DNA from 2 places in the Nocardioides sp. NPDC127503 genome. Region 2 is predicted to be linked to the other one. Evidence: riboswitches for the same ligand, from Rfam matches in the RefSeq annotation. Region 2 holds a riboswitch; the other holds the start of a gene.
What was found. Region 2 has a riboswitch for glycine ahead of gcvT (glycine cleavage system aminomethyltransferase GcvT). Riboswitches for the same ligand answer to the same signal wherever they lie in the genome.
Positions count from the first base shown of each region.

Region 1: it holds a riboswitch for glycine, as region 2 does, so the genes downstream of both, gcvP (aminomethyl-transferring glycine dehydrogenase) here and gcvT (glycine cleavage system aminomethyltransferase GcvT) in region 2, are expected to answer to the same signal.

Region 1 is NZ_JBEORH010000001.1:547,575-554,875, forward strand. It holds gene ftsR (transcriptional regulator FtsR) at 1-701, shown strand, start outside; gene ABTW65_RS02630 (bifunctional nuclease family protein) at 766-1,233, shown strand; gene ABTW65_RS02635 (helix-turn-helix transcriptional regulator) at 1,247-2,083, opposite strand; gene ABTW65_RS02640 (MFS transporter) at 2,226-3,632, shown strand; gene ABTW65_RS02645 (MerR family transcriptional regulator) at 3,778-4,395, shown strand; glycine riboswitch at 4,478-4,568, shown strand; gene gcvP (aminomethyl-transferring glycine dehydrogenase) at 4,628-7,301, shown strand, end outside.
Region 2 is NZ_JBEORH010000018.1:55,413-62,713, forward strand. It holds gene ABTW65_RS28325 (phytoene desaturase family protein) at 1-187, opposite strand, end outside; gene ABTW65_RS28330 (SRPBCC family protein) at 184-600, opposite strand; gene ABTW65_RS28335 (SDR family NAD(P)-dependent oxidoreductase) at 611-1,585, opposite strand; gene ABTW65_RS28340 (L-serine ammonia-lyase) at 1,655-3,061, opposite strand; gene gcvH (glycine cleavage system protein GcvH) at 3,110-3,481, opposite strand; gene gcvT (glycine cleavage system aminomethyltransferase GcvT) at 3,490-4,593, opposite strand; glycine riboswitch at 4,651-4,751, opposite strand; glycine riboswitch at 4,753-4,848, opposite strand; gene ABTW65_RS28355 (CobW family GTP-binding protein) at 4,928-5,956, shown strand; gene ABTW65_RS28360 (Crp/Fnr family transcriptional regulator) at 5,966-6,646, opposite strand; gene ABTW65_RS28365 (LLM class flavin-dependent oxidoreductase) at 6,809-7,301, shown strand, end outside.

The sequences.
Region 1 (7,301 bases), on a different contig from region 2:
AGCGGCTCAACATCGGGCAGGTCCTGGACCAGTTGCGTCCGGACTTTCCCACGGTCACGATCCCGAAGATCCGGTTTCTCGAGGACAAGGGACTGATCAAGCCGGAGCGTACGCCCGCGGGCTACCGTAAGTTCTCCCGCCGCGATGTCGAGCGGCTGCGCTATGTCCTGAGGATGCAGCGCGACCACTACCTGCCGCTCAAGGTCATCGGCGAGCACCTCGACGCGATCGACCGAGGCCTCGAGCCGCCAGCGATCGAGGCGACCGTGCCTACGGTCCCGACGGTCGCCCTGACGCCCAGCGGCGCGCCGGGCGCGGAGTCGTTCCGGCGTACCGACAACATGCGGATCTCGCGGCGCGAGCTCCTCAAGGTGGCCGAGGTCGACGACGCTCTGCTGACCGAGCTGGAGAAGATGGCGCTGGTGGTGCCGCTGCGCAGCGGTCACTACGACACCGACGCCCTGGCGATCGCGCGCACTGCCAAGGAGCTGGCCGAGTTCGGCATCGAGCCCCGTCACCTGCGCGGCATGAAGGCCGCTGCCGACCGCGAGGTCGGCCTCATCGAGCAGATCGTGGCGCCGCTGCGGCGCCCTGGGAATGCCGGAGCGCAGGGCCGCGCCGAGGAGATCGGCAGCGAGATCGCCTCCCTGGCGGTCCGTCTGCACGCCACCTTGGTGAAGTCAGGACTGCGAGACCGCTGACTCGGTTCACATGACCGGTCAACCGGGCTGCTGTCGCGACCCGGAGACGGGTAGGGTGGATGACATGCGCGAGGTCGATGTGCTCGGAGTCCGAGTGGAGATGCCCTCCAACCAGCCGATCGTGCTGTTGCGCGAGGTGGCGGGTGAGCGATACCTGCCCATCTGGATCGGCGCGGTGGAGGCGACCGCGATCGCCTTCGCCCAGCAGGGCGTGGTGCCGCCCAGGCCGCTGACCCACGACCTGCTCAAGGACGTGCTGGAGGCGACCGGCAACGAGCTGACCGAGGTGCAGATCACCTCGGTCACCGACCGCGTCTTCTACGCCAACCTGGTCTTCGCCTCGGGCGTCGAGGTGAGCGCGCGCCCTTCGGACTCGATCGCGCTGGCCCTGCGTACCGGGACCAAGATCGTGGTCTCCGACGAGGTTCTCGACGAGGCGGGGCTCGCTGTCCCGGCCGAGCAGGAGGACGAGATCGAGAAGTTCCGCGAGTTCCTCGACGAGATCACTCCGGAAGACTTCGAGTCCCACTGAGGCTCGGGCGGGATCACTCGCTCAGTGCGAGCATCGCCTTCTCGTCGATGGTGTCGGCCTCCGCCTGGTAGACGACCAGGCGCTGACCGCCGGTGCGGGCCAGCTGCATGACCTCGTAGGTGAGCGTCATCCGGCCCACGTGCGGATGTTCGAACGTCTTGGTGCCACCGCTGCGCTCACAGACGTCGTAGCGTTCCCACATCTCGGCGAACTCCGGCGACTTGAGCAGCAGCTCGCCAACGAGCGCGGCCAGCCGGGGTGAGTCGACGTCGGTGCCGCCGATGGCGCGCAGGTGAGCGACCGAGCTGGCCACCGTCTGGTACCAAGGGTCGAGCAGGCGTCGGCCCACCGGGTCGAGGAAGTGGTAACGGGTCAGGTTCCGATGCTCCCGCGGCCCGTCCCACAGCCCCGGGTAGAGCCGCCGGCCCGGCCGGTTGGCGGCAAGTGCGTCGTTGTGCCTGCTGAAGACGAAGGCAGGCAGCGGTCGCAGCTGCTCGATCATGGCCAGCACCGAGGGACGTACGTTCGTGTCGGTCGTCGCCTGGGGCACGCTGACGCGTCCCGAGGCGACCTCGGCCAGCTCGTGCAGGCGCTGGTGGGCATCGCCGGTCAGGCGCAGCGTACGAGCCAGCGAGTCCAGGACAGCCGTCGACGGGTTGGTCTCCCGTCCGCGCTCCAGCCGGGTGTAGTAGTCGACCGACACGCCCGCGAGAGCAGCCAGCTCCTCGCGCCGCAGCCCAGGCGTACGCCGCACGCCGGTGCCGGCGGGCAGACCCGCCTCCTCCGGGGTGACCCGTGCCCGGCGGGCGCGCAGGTAGCGCCCGAGCTCGGTCGAAGCCATGTCACTCATCCCTACCAGTGTGCCGCAGGTCCGGCCGGTGAGAGGGGCCGTGTTGCACCCACCCCTGGTGACACCTCGGCATCACGCGGTCTGCCTCCGCGCGCGTGACGCGACCAGACTTTCGGGGACAACGACCCGGAGGAGGAGCACGATGACCGCAGTTGCCCACGAGGCGTCGAGCGGAGGCCCGGCAACCGTGCCGGCGGGGAGCTTTCGAGCGCTGCTCGCCGCGCTCCTGGGCTTCACGGTGATCACCGTCGACGTCTCCGCGGTGAACATCGCGCTTCCCTATCTCCATCGGGACCTGGGTGGCGGGATGGCCGGGCTGCAGTGGGTCGTGGACGCGTACACGCTGATGTTCGCCGCGCTGATGCTCTCGGCCGGCGCGGTGACCGACCGGATCGGCCCGGTGCGGGCCTACGCGCTGGGCGTGGTGCTGTTCACCGTCGCGTCCGTGGCCTGCGCCGCCGCACCGGTGATGCCGGTGCTGATCGCGGCGCGGGTGCTCCAGGGTGCTGCCGCCGCGCTGGTCATGCCGGCGTCGCTGGCGCTGGTCCGGGTGGCGTACGACGACGCGCGGGCCCGGGGTCAGGCCATCGCCGTGTGGACCATCGGCGGATCCGCGGCGATGGCGCTGGGTCCGGTGGCCGGAGGCCTGCTGAGCGAGTACGCCGGCTGGCGCTGGGTGTTCCTGGTCAACGTTCCGGTCGGGATCCTCATCGTGGCCCTGCTGGCCGGCCTGCGGATCCGGGCGGTGCGGCGCCGGGCACCGCTCGACTTCCCAGGCCAGGTGCTGGCCGTGGTCGCGCTGTCCGCGCTGACGTACGCCGTCATCGAGGCCGGCCACACCGGCTGGCACGCGCCTGCTGTGCTCGCGGCGGGAGTGGCGGTCTCGGCGGCAGTCGCGTTCGTCGTGGTGGAGCGCCGCTCGGCGGCGCCGGTGCTGCCGCTCGGCCTGGTGGCTCGGGGGAGGGTGGCGGTCGCGCTGGTCTCCGGGTTCGGGATCAACTTCGGGTTCTACGGCGGGATCTTCCTGCTCGGCCTCTACTACCAGCAGGTCCGGGGCTGGAGCGGTGCCGCGGCGGGGCTGATGTTCGTCATCCCGGCGGCCATGACCACCTGCGCCAACGTGCTCGCACCACGCCTGGCGTACGTCATCGGCCGGCGCCCGCTCATCGCCGGCGGCCAGCTGATCCTCGCGGTGGGGATGCTCGCACTGGTCCTGCTTTCGACGACCACGCCGGTCTGGCTGGTCCTCGTCCTGCTCGTCCCGCTCTCCACCGGCGGCGCGCTGGCGATCACGCTCGTCACCGCGGACCTGATCGACGCGGTCGAGCCCGCCCGGGTCGGTGTCGCCACCGGCGCGCTGAGCACGTTCCGGCAGACGGGCGGCGCGATCGCGGTCGCCATATTCGGCGGTCTGGGAGCCGGCGCCAGCGGGATTCTCACCCTTCCCGGGATGCGGGTCTGCCTCCTCGTCGGAGCCGTGGTACTGGCGCTGACGGCGCTGGTCGCGACGACCGCGCGCCAAAAGCCTCATGCTCTACTTGAGGGTTAGGCTGGACGACACGCCGGAGGGGGTTCTTTGACCAGGGCCCTTGCGACGCTTACCTTGTAGTTGTCTCTGTTGTAACTCCAACGATGTGGTCCCCCCGCCGCAGCCGTTCATTCCCCGAGTGGAGTTACGCACAACGGAGTAGACGATGGAGGACATCGTGTTCGACCACGAACAGAAGCCCGGCCACGGCGCCGACGACGCGCAACGCGCGGCGGAGCAGGCTGACGAGCAGGGCCTTCTCTTCACCGACGATGTCTCGCCCCTGCCGAGCGACACCGGTTACCGCGGCCCGACGGCCTGCAACGCGGCCGGGATCAGCTACCGCCAGCTCGACTACTGGGCCCGCACCGGTCTCGTCGAGCCGAGCGTGCGCGGGGCCACCGGCTCCGGCACCCAGCGGCTCTACTCCTTCCGCGACATCCTGATCCTCAAGGTCATCAAGCGACTCCTCGACGCCGGCATCTCGCTGCAGCAGATCCGCGCTGCTGTGCAGCACCTGCGTGAGCGGGGCACCGACGACCTGACCCGCGTCACCCTGATGAGCGACGGCGCCTCGGTCTACGAGTGCACCAGCAACGACGAGGTCATCGACCTGCTCCAGGGCGGGCAGGGCGTCTTCGGCATCGCCATCGGTGGCGTCTGGCGCGAGATCGAGGGCACCCTCTCCGAGCTTCCCAGTGAGCGTGCCGCCGAGGACGGCGAGCAGGTCGCCTCGATGTCCGACGAGCTCTCCGCCCGCCGCGCCGCCCGCAACGCCGGCTGACGTAAACCTCACGTAACACTCGACCCTGAGACCCCGCAGAGGCGGGGCCTTGGGGTCGAGTCGTTTATGCTGGTGGTGCTGACCATCCCGCACGGGAGAGCTCCTCTCGAAGGGGCGCCGAAGGGGCAATTCCTCCCCGGAAACTCTCAGGCATCCACGACTGTGCGGACCAGGCAACTCTGAAGCGGCGCAGATGCGGTGACAGAGGGGGAGGGCGTACGAGTTGTCTTAGATGCCCTCAGGAGCCACTGTGTCCGACACGCCCACTCTGTCCGAGCTCGACGCCGCCTCTCCGTTCGTGGAGCGCCACGTCGGGCTCTCGGCCGCCGACGAGGCGACCATGCTGCAACGGCTCGGGTACGACTCGGTCGCGGCGATGATGGACGCGGCGGTGCCGGCCGGGATCCGCTCGGTCGAGTCGCTGGACCTGCCGGCTGCGCTGAGTGAGGCCCAGGTCGCGTCGCTGGCGCGGGAGATCGCGGCCTCCAACAAGCCCGGCGAGCCGATGATCGGGCTCGGTTACCACGCCACCGTGACGCCGCCGGTGATCCGTCGCAACGTGCTCGAGGACCCGAGCTGGTACACCGCCTACACGCCCTACCAGCCGGAGATCTCCCAGGGACGCCTCGAGGCGCTCATCAACTTCCAGACCATGGTCGGCGACCTGACCGGCCTGCCGGTGGCCAACTCCTCGCTCCTGGACGAGGGCACCGCGGCCGCCGAGGCGCTGGCGCTGGTGCACCGGGCGAACCGCAAGGGTTCCGGTCCGTTCGTCATCGACGCCGACGCCCTGCCGCAGTCGATCGAGGTCGTGAAGGTGCGCGCCGAGGCGATGGGCCTCGACGTCGTCGTGGCCGACCTCTCGCAGGGTCTGCCCGAGGGCGACGCGATCGGCGTGCTGGTGCAGTACCCCGGCGCCTCCGGCCGTGTGCCCGACCTCAAGCCGGTCGTCGACGCCGCCCATGAGCGCGGTGCGCTCGCCGTCGTCGCCGCCGACCTGCTCGCCCTCACCGTCCTCGAGGCGCCCGGCACCCTCGGCGCCGACGTCGTCGTCGGCTCGACCCAGCGCTTCGGCATCCCGCTCTTCTACGGCGGCCCGCACGCCGGCTACATGGCCGTCCACGAGGGGATCGAGCGGCACCTGCCCGGTCGTCTCGTCGGCGTCTCCGTCGACGCCGAGGGGCGGCCCGCGTACCGCCTCGCTCTGCAGACCCGTGAGCAGCACATCCGCCGCGAGAAGGCGACCTCCAACATCTGCACCGCGCAGGTGCTGCTGGCCGTCGGCGCTTCGATGTACGCCGTCTACCACGGCCCCGCCGGCCTGCGGACGATCGCGACCCGCACCCACCGGTACGCCGCCGTCCTGGCAGCTGCGCTCAAGTCGGCCGGCCTCCCGCTGGTCTCGGAGACGTTCTTCGACACGCTGGGTGTCACCGTGCCCGGACGGGCGGCCGATGTCGTCACCGCGGCGCGCCGCTTCGGCGTACATCTTCGTCTCGTCGACGCCGACACCGTCGGCATCTCGACCTCTGAGGCGACCACCCGCTCGACCCTGTCGGCCGTGCTGAACGCCTTCGGCGTCTCGGGCGCGGACCTGGACGAGATCGACCGCACCACGGGCAGCGCGCTGCCCGACGGCCTGGTGCGCACCAGCGACTACCTCACCCACGAGGTCTTCAACGCGCACCACAGCGAGACCCAGATGCTGCGCTACCTGCACAAGCTGGCGGCGCGTGACTACGCGCTCGACAAGGGCATGATCCCGCTCGGCTCGTGCACCATGAAGCTCAACGCGACCACCGAGATGGAGCCGATCTCGCTGCCCGGCTTCGCCGACCTGCACCCGTTCGTGCCCGCCGAGGACGCCGCTGGCTACACGCGCCTGGTCGGGGAGCTGGAGGGGTGGCTGGCCGAGGTCACCGGCTACGACGAGGTCTCCATCCAGCCGAACGCCGGCTCGCAGGGCGAGTTCGCCGGCCTGATGGCGATCCGTGGCTACCTGGACGCACAGGGCCAGGGGCACCGCAAGATCTGCCTGATGCCTTCCTCGGCGCACGGCACCAACGCCGCCTCGGCCGTGATGGCTGGGATGAAGGTCGAGGTCGTGAAGTCGTCCGAGGACGGCACCGTCGACCTCGACGACCTGCGGGCCAAGCTCGACGCCCACGGTGAGAACGTGGCCGCGATCATGGTGACCTACCCCTCGACGCACGGGGTCTACGAGGAGGGCATCACCGAGGTCTGCTCGCTGGTGCACGAGGCCGGCGGTCAGGTCTACATCGACGGCGCCAACTTCAACGCGCTCCTGGGCTACGCCAAGCCCGGCGAGTTCGGCGGCGACGTCTCCCACCTCAACCTGCACAAGACCTTCTGCATCCCGCACGGCGGTGGCGGCCCGGGCGTCGGTCCGGTCGCGGTCCGTTCCCACCTGGCGCCCTACCTGCCCTCGCACTCCCTGCACCCGGACGCCTCGAAGCGCTCGGGCATCGGCGCGATCTCGGCCGCTCCGTACGGCTCGGCCGGCATCCTGCCGATCTCGTGGGCGTACGTCCGGCTCATGGGCGCCGAGGGCCTGACCCGGGCGACGTCGGCCGCGGTGCTGTCGGCCAACTACGTGGCCGCACGGCTCAACGAGCACTTCCCGGTGCTCTACCGCGGCGAGACCGGCCTGGTCGCGCACGAGTGCATCCTCGACCTGCGGCCGATCACGAAGGAGACCGGTGTCACCGTCGACGACGTCGCCAAGCGACTCATCGACTACGGCTTCCACGCCCCGACGATGTCCTTCCCGGTCGCCGGCACGCTCATGGTCGAGCCCACCGAGTCCGAGGACCTCGGCGAGCTGGACCGGTTCATCGACGCGATGATCGCGATCAAGGGCGAGATCGACCGAGTCGCCTCGGGCG
Region 2 (7,301 bases):
AGAACGCGCTGAAGGTGTCGTGGATGAAGCCTGGGTGGACGTCCTCGGAGCTGCGTACCGCTCCACCTGTGGTGGGTTGGGCCTCGAGCACCAACACCGACCAGCCCTTGTCGGCGAGCAGGTTGGCCGCGACCATGCCGTTGGGTCCGGAACCAACGACGACCGCGTCGTATGAGGCGTCACTCATGGGCGGTGTTCGACGATGTAGGCCAAGCGCCGGAGAGCCTCCACGTTTCGCCAGCGGAGAAGCGGATCCTGCACCAGCCGTGGGACCAGAGCGCCCGGGCCGTCGACGGCCTGTTCGCGAATCCCGATCTCGGTGCCCTCTCCTGCTTCCTCCACAGTGATCTCGACGTGCGCAGCACCTACGGGCCAGCCGCGCGCACGGAGCAACAGCCTGCTCCCGGGTTCGCACTCGAGCACCTCGGTGCTGTCGTCGAGCAGCAGCGGCCAGACGCCGACGGAGTGATGCAACTGAGTGCCGACCTTCGGCCAGTCCTTGTCGGCATCGCGCAGTCGAGACGCGCCGACCACCCAGAGCGGGTACAGCCAACCGTCTGAGAGGACATCCCACACGTGCTCGGGTGATGCGTGGACCAATCTGCGGTTTCTACTCATCGAGATGTCCTCGTCGACTCGGGGTCACTGGACCTGGCGGTACCCCCTGCCCCTGGCGCGTTATGCGGACGGCCAGGTTGCGCACGAGCCCCAGGACGGCGTTCTCGCGGCCGCCGCGCATGACGTTCTCGTCTTTCGTGGCGGTCAGGACGTTGCCCGGATGTGGGTCCACTGGACGGGTGAGGTCGGTGATCAGGAAGCCGAGGATCGGCGCGACCACCCGGTCGTGGAGGAGGGGCACCAGGTGTCCCAGACGTATCACCTCGGCGGCCATGCTCAGCTGCGGCCGACCGCGGCCCCGGTCGACCCGGCGCAGGATCTGCCGGGCTGCTCGTTGGGGGCTCGAGACCGGAGGCGGGGGCCGACCCTCATGACCGATGACATTCGCGGCATGCTGATAGATGGGGGTGTCCACGCCCGCCGGCGCGACGTACACGATCGCGACGTCAGGTCGGTCGCGGTTCTCCAGGCGCAGCTGATGAGCCAACGCGCGAACACCCCACTTGCTGATGACGTAGGGACTCATCGAAGGCGCCGTGATGTGGCCGAGCGCTGAACCGACCAGCACCAGCGTTCCGCTGCCCTGACTGCGAAACACAGGCACCACATGACGTGCCACATTGACCGAGCCGAGGAGGTTGGTACGCAGCACACCGTCGAAGATCTCCGATGGCAGGGACTCCGTGCGACCCATCGCAACCACCCCAGCGCAGTTGATGACCGTGTCGAGTCGCCCATGTCGGTCGAGCACCGCCCCGATACAGTCCCGCACCGCTTCGTCGTCTCCCACATCGAGCGGCAGCACCATGGTCGATGCGGCCCCCAGCCGCACACACTCACGAGCAGCGGCGTCCAGCGACTCACGACCCCGGGCGACCAGGACGACGTGGTCTCCGCGTGTGGCGGCGAGGCGCGCTACAGCCAGACCGATCCCGCTGGATGCTCCGGTGACGAGGGTGATCGACATGCTCGGAAGCGGTACCCGTGAACGACGACTTCATGCGACGGCGCTCTGCGTCGACGCAGCCCTCCCGGCTCAGCACTCGATGACGTTGACCGCGAGGCCGCCGCGGGAGGTCTCCTTGTACTTGACCTTCATGTCGGCCCCGGTCTCGCGCATGGTCTTCAGCGCCTTGTCCAGGCTGACCTTGTGGGAGCCGTCGCCGTTGAGGGCGAGGCGGGCGGCGTTGATGGCCTTCACGCTGGCGATGGCGTTGCGTTCGATGCACGGGATCTGCACCAGCCCGCCGACCGGGTCGCAGGTGAGGCCGAGGTTGTGCTCGATGCCGACCTCGGCGGCGTTCTCGACCTGCTCTGGGGTGCCGCCGAGCACCTCGCAGAGCGCACCGGCTGCCATCGCGCAGGCCGAGCCGACCTCGCCCTGGCAGCCGACCTCGGCGCCGGAGATCGAGGCGTTCGTCTTGCACAGGATCCCGATGGCGGCCGCGGTGAGCAGGAAGCGGACGATGCCGTCCTCGATCGCTGCCTCGTCGAGCCCGGCGGCCGGGGCCACGAAACGTACCCAGTAGTGCAGGACGGCGGGCACGATGCCGGCCGCGCCGTTGGTGGGAGCGGTGACGACCCGGCCGCCCGAAGCGTTCTCCTCGTTGACCGCCAGGGCGAACAGGTTGACCCAGTCCATGACCCGGAAGGGGTCCTGGGCGCCGGCTCCGGACGCCAAGTCACGGTAGAGCAGCGGCGCCCGGCGCGGAACCCGCGGACCCCCAGGAAGTACGCCGTCACTGACCGGATCACGGTCGCAGCCGGCCTGCACGCAGTCGGCCATCACCCGCCAGATCTCCAGGAGACCGGCGCGGACCTCGTCGTGCGTACGCCAGGTCAGCTCGTTGGCGCGCATGAGGTCGGAGACCCGGAACCCCTCGCGCTCGCAGGTGCTGAGCAACTCGGCACCGGTGGTGAAGGGGAACCGGACGCTCGGGTGATCGGGCACGATCCGGGCGGCGCCGGACGCGTGCTCGTCGACCACGAAGCCGCCGCCGACGGAGTAGTAGGTCCGCTCTCGGCTCACCTGTCCTGAGGCGTCGTAGGCGGTGAAGATCATGCCGTTGGGGTGGCCCGGCAGGCTCTTGCGTCGATGCATCACCAGGTCGGTGTCGCCGTCGAAGCGGATCGACGTGTGGCCGCCCAGCGACAGCTCCCTGCGCTCGCGGATGGCCGCCACCCGCCTGGACGAGGCTCGGGTGTCGACGGTCGCCGGCTCCTCCCCCTCGAGGCCGAGCAGCACCGCACCCTCCGAGCCGTGCCCGTGCCCGGTCGCGCCGAGCGACCCGAACAGCTCCGCCTTCACCCGCGTGACCGCGTCCAGCTGCCCGTCCTCGACAAGGCCGTCGACGAAGATCTTCGCCGCCCGCATCGGTCCCACGGTGTGGGAGGAGGAGGGACCGATCCCGATCGAGTACAGGTCGAAGGTGCTCAAAGTCATCGCCACGACCGGGGCGGGTGCGCCGCTGAGATCAGCGGTCACGACGGTTCACTCCTCGATCAGAGCGTCGTACGCCGCGGCGTCGAGAAGGTCGGGAGCGCCAGAAACACGCATCTCGAAGAGCCAGCCGGCGCCGAACGGGTCGCTGTTGATCAGCGCGGGGTCCTCGACGACGGCCGAGTTGATCTCGAGGATCTCGCCGTCGGCGGGCGCGAAGAGGTCGCTGACGGACTTCGTCGACTCCAGCTCGCCGCAGCTCTCTCCCCCGGTGATCTTGGTGCCCACCTCGGGCAGCTCGACGAAGACGATGTCGCCCAGCGCCTCGGTGGCGAAGGCGGTGACGCCGACGCGCGCGACGTCGCCGCGGGTCTCGATCCACTCGTGCTCGGCGGTGTACGACAGGTTGGTCGGGTTGCTCATGGCTGTGCTCATTTCTTGGAGTAGAACGGAAGGTCGACGATCTCGGCGTCCTCGCGGCTGCCGCGTACGTCGACCTGGACCTTGGTGCCGGCGGATGCGAGGTCAGGCCTGACGTACGCCATCGCGATGGGACGGCCGAGGGTCGGCGACGGGGAGCCGCTGGTCACGACGCCGATCTCGTCGCCAGTGGCCGGGTCCACGACCGCGTAGCCGGCCCGCGGGGATCGGCGCCCGGCGGACACCAGGCCGACGAGCACGCTGCGCGGGCCCTCGTCGCGGCGTACGGCCAGGGCGGCATCGCCGACGAAGCCGTCGGGCTTGTCGAAGGAGACGACCCGGCCGAGTCCGGCCTCGAAGGGCGTCGTCTCGCGGTTCAGCTCGTGACCGTAGAGCGGCATGCCGGCCTCGAGGCGAAGGGTGTCGCGGCAGGCGAGCCCGGCGGGCTGCAGGCCGTGCGGCGTACCTGCCTCGGTGATGGCCTCCCAGACAGCGGCGGCCGACGAGGGTGCGCAGTAGATCTCGAAGCCGTCCTCGCCGGTGTAGCCGGTGCGGGCGAGTAGGACGTCGATCCCGGCGACCGTGCCGGCGTCGATGGCGTAGTACTTCAGGGACGGGACGTCCAGATCGGTCAGGGCTGCGACGATCGCCGCCGAGGCGGGACCCTGGACCGCGATCAGCGCCCACTCCGTGGAGGCGTCGCGGACCACGGCGTCGTACCCGTCGGCCCGCTCGACCAGAGCGGGCGCGACCACGTGGACGTTGCTCGCGTTGGCGACGACCAGGTAGCGCTCCTGCTCAAGCCGGTAGACGACGAGGTCGTCGATGATGCCGCCGTCCTCGGCGCAGACCATCGAGTAGCGGGCGCGGCCGATGCCGATCTTCGACGGCCGACCGACCAGGGCGCGGTCGAGGGCGCGTCCCGCCTCGGGGCCGGTCACCTCGATCTCGCCCATGTGGGACAGGTCGAAGAGGCCTGCGGTGGTGCGTACCGCATTGTGCTCGGCGGTCTCCGAGCCGTAGCGGACCGGCATGTTCCAGCCGGCGAAGTCGGTGAACGAGGCACCGAGCGCCTGGTGGATCTCGTGCAGAGGGGTAGGGACGGGTGAGGTCATGTGCGGGAGGCTCCCTGCTGATGGGTGCCGTCAATCGCGGCACCCGTGGACGGGTGACCTCCCCGCTCTGTCATCGCTACCTGAGAGCTTCACCGCCCGGAAGGGGCGATTTGCACCGTGGGTGCAGGATCCAGCGGATCCTGTCTTTCCAGAGGTCGCCTCACCACAGCGGTCATTGGGCCTGAGAGATTCTGGGGAGGTTTGCTCCTTCGGCGCCTCGCCCCGGATGGGCGAGGACTCTCCCGCTGCGGTTCAAGTGGCGGATGTGAAGTTGTGCGGCAAACCTAGGTCTGCCCACCTCGGCCGTCAAGATCTGACGACCTACGATGGCCCGATGCCGTCCACCAGCACCCGGGTCCCCGTGGTCATCCTCACCGGCCATCTCGGGTCGGGCAAGACCACGCTGCTCAACCATCTGCTGCGCCAGCCCGGCGCGCGGGTGGGCGTGGTCGTCAACGACTTCGGCGACATCAACGTCGACGCCGGCCTAGTGACAGGCCAGGTCGACGAGCCGGCCTCGATCGCCGACGGCTGCCTGTGCTGCCTGCCCGACGCCGGTGGCCTCGACGACGCCCTGGAGAAGCTGACCCACCCGCGGTTCGCGCTCGACGTCGTCATCGTCGAGGCCAGCGGGATCGCCGAGCCCGGCACGCTGGCCCGGCTGGTCCGGTTCAGCGGCGTCGAGCGGGTACGCCGCGGTGGGCTCATCGAGGTCGTCGACGCCTCGGCGTACTTCGACACCCTCGACGACGGGCGTGGCCCGGCGCCGGTGCGCTTCGCGGCCGCGTCCCTGGTCGTGGTCAACAAGACGGACCTGGTGCCGGCTCATGAGCGGGACGAGGTCCTGGCCCGGATCGAGCAGCGCGTGCGAGAGCACAACCCCGAGGTCCATGTGGCGTACGCGGTGGGTGGCCGCATCGACCCGCGGCTGGTCTACGACGCCGCGGTGCCCGAGGACCCGCCCGACGAGCTGCCGATCGCCGCGCTGCTGCGCGAGGCGGCCGCTTCGCACGAGGCCCATCAGCACGCCCGAGCGGTCACCGTGACCACCCCGGGCACCATCGAGCCGGCTCGACTGGTCGACCTGCTCGAGGAGCCGCCGGCGACGGCGTACCGGGTCAAGGGGACCATCGCCGTCGCGACCGGCCAGGGACCGCGCAGCTACCACGTGAACCTGGTCGGACGCAGCGCTCACGTGGCGGCGACGCGTAGGCCCGAGCCGACGAGCGAGCTCGTGGCCATCGGCCTGGAGCTCGAGACCGACCCGGTCCGGGAGCGCCTCGCGGAGGCCCTGGCCCCGGCCGAACGGCCGAGCACCGAGGGCCTTCGCCGGCTCCGCCAGCTGGTGCGGGTCAGCCTCTGACCAGCGGAATCAGCCCGCGCGGCGGACGATCCGTTCCATGTCGGTGATGATCACCGAACGCGACTCCAGCCGGACCCAGCCCTTGGCCGCGAAGTCGGCGAGCGCCTTGTTGACCGTCTCCCGAGCCGCGCCCACGAGCTGCGCGAGCTCCTCCTGGGTCAGGTCGTGGCGTACGTGGACGCCCTCCTCGGTCTCCTGGCCGAACCTCTCGGCGAGGTCGAGCAGAGCCTTCGCCACCCGGCGGGGAGCGTCGGCGAAGACCAGGTCGCCGATCACGTCGTTGGCCCGGCGCAGGCGACCCGACAGCAGGGCGAGCAGCCCACGGGTGACGCCCGGCCGCCCGTCGAGCAGGCGCAGCAGGTCGTCGTGGGACAGCGAGGCGAGCTCCACCTCGTCGGTGACGGCCGTGACCGTCGAGGAGCGCCGGCCGGGGTCGAAGAGCGACAGCTCACCGAACACCTGACCCGGCCCCAGGATCGCCAGCAGGCTGTCCTGACCGCCGGCCGAGGCACGGCTCAGCTTCACCTTGCCGGCCACGACGGCGTAGAGCCGGTCGGCGGCGTCGTCCTCGTGGAACAACACCTCGCCCCGCCTGAGGCGGGCCTGACCCATCATCGCGAGCATCGCCGTCATCGACTCGTCGTCCAGCTCGCTGAAAAGCGGTGCGTGCCGAAGCACGTCTTGATCCATTACCCAGCCGCTCCTGTCATCCTTTTACCGAAGACATCAGCCTAGCCAGATCCGGGGCTTCGACAGCGGATGTGTGTCCCGCATCGCACCGTTGTCGAGTGCGTTCTTCGCCACACCGGACACTGCGGGAAGCCTCGAGGCCTCTGCGTCGTTGAACCTCTCGTGAAGCTCTCCATGCTGGACCGGTCCCGCACGCGGGTGGGGTACGCCGAGGGCGCTGCGCTGACCCACACGATCGATCGCGCGGTCTCCGCCGAGCGGCTCGGCTACCACCGGTTCTGGGTCGCCGAGCACCACGCGGTACCCGGGATCGCCTCGGGGTCGCCGCCGGTGCTGATCGGTGCGCTCGGCGCACACACCTCCACGATTCGGCTCGGGTCGGGCGGGGTGATGCTGCCGCACCACCAGCCGCTGGTCGTAGCCGAGCAGTTCCTCATGCTCGACGCGCTCTATCCCGGCCGGATCGACCTCGGTCTGGGACGTACGTTGGGCTTCACCGCACCCGTACGCCGCGCCCTGCGGCAGGATCTCGACGACCCGGACACGTTCGCCGAGGACATCGAGGAGCTCCGTGGTTATCTCGACCGCACCGCGGCGGTCACGGCCCGGCCAGCGGCGGCTCACCAGATCCCGATGTTCGTGCTCGCGACAGGGA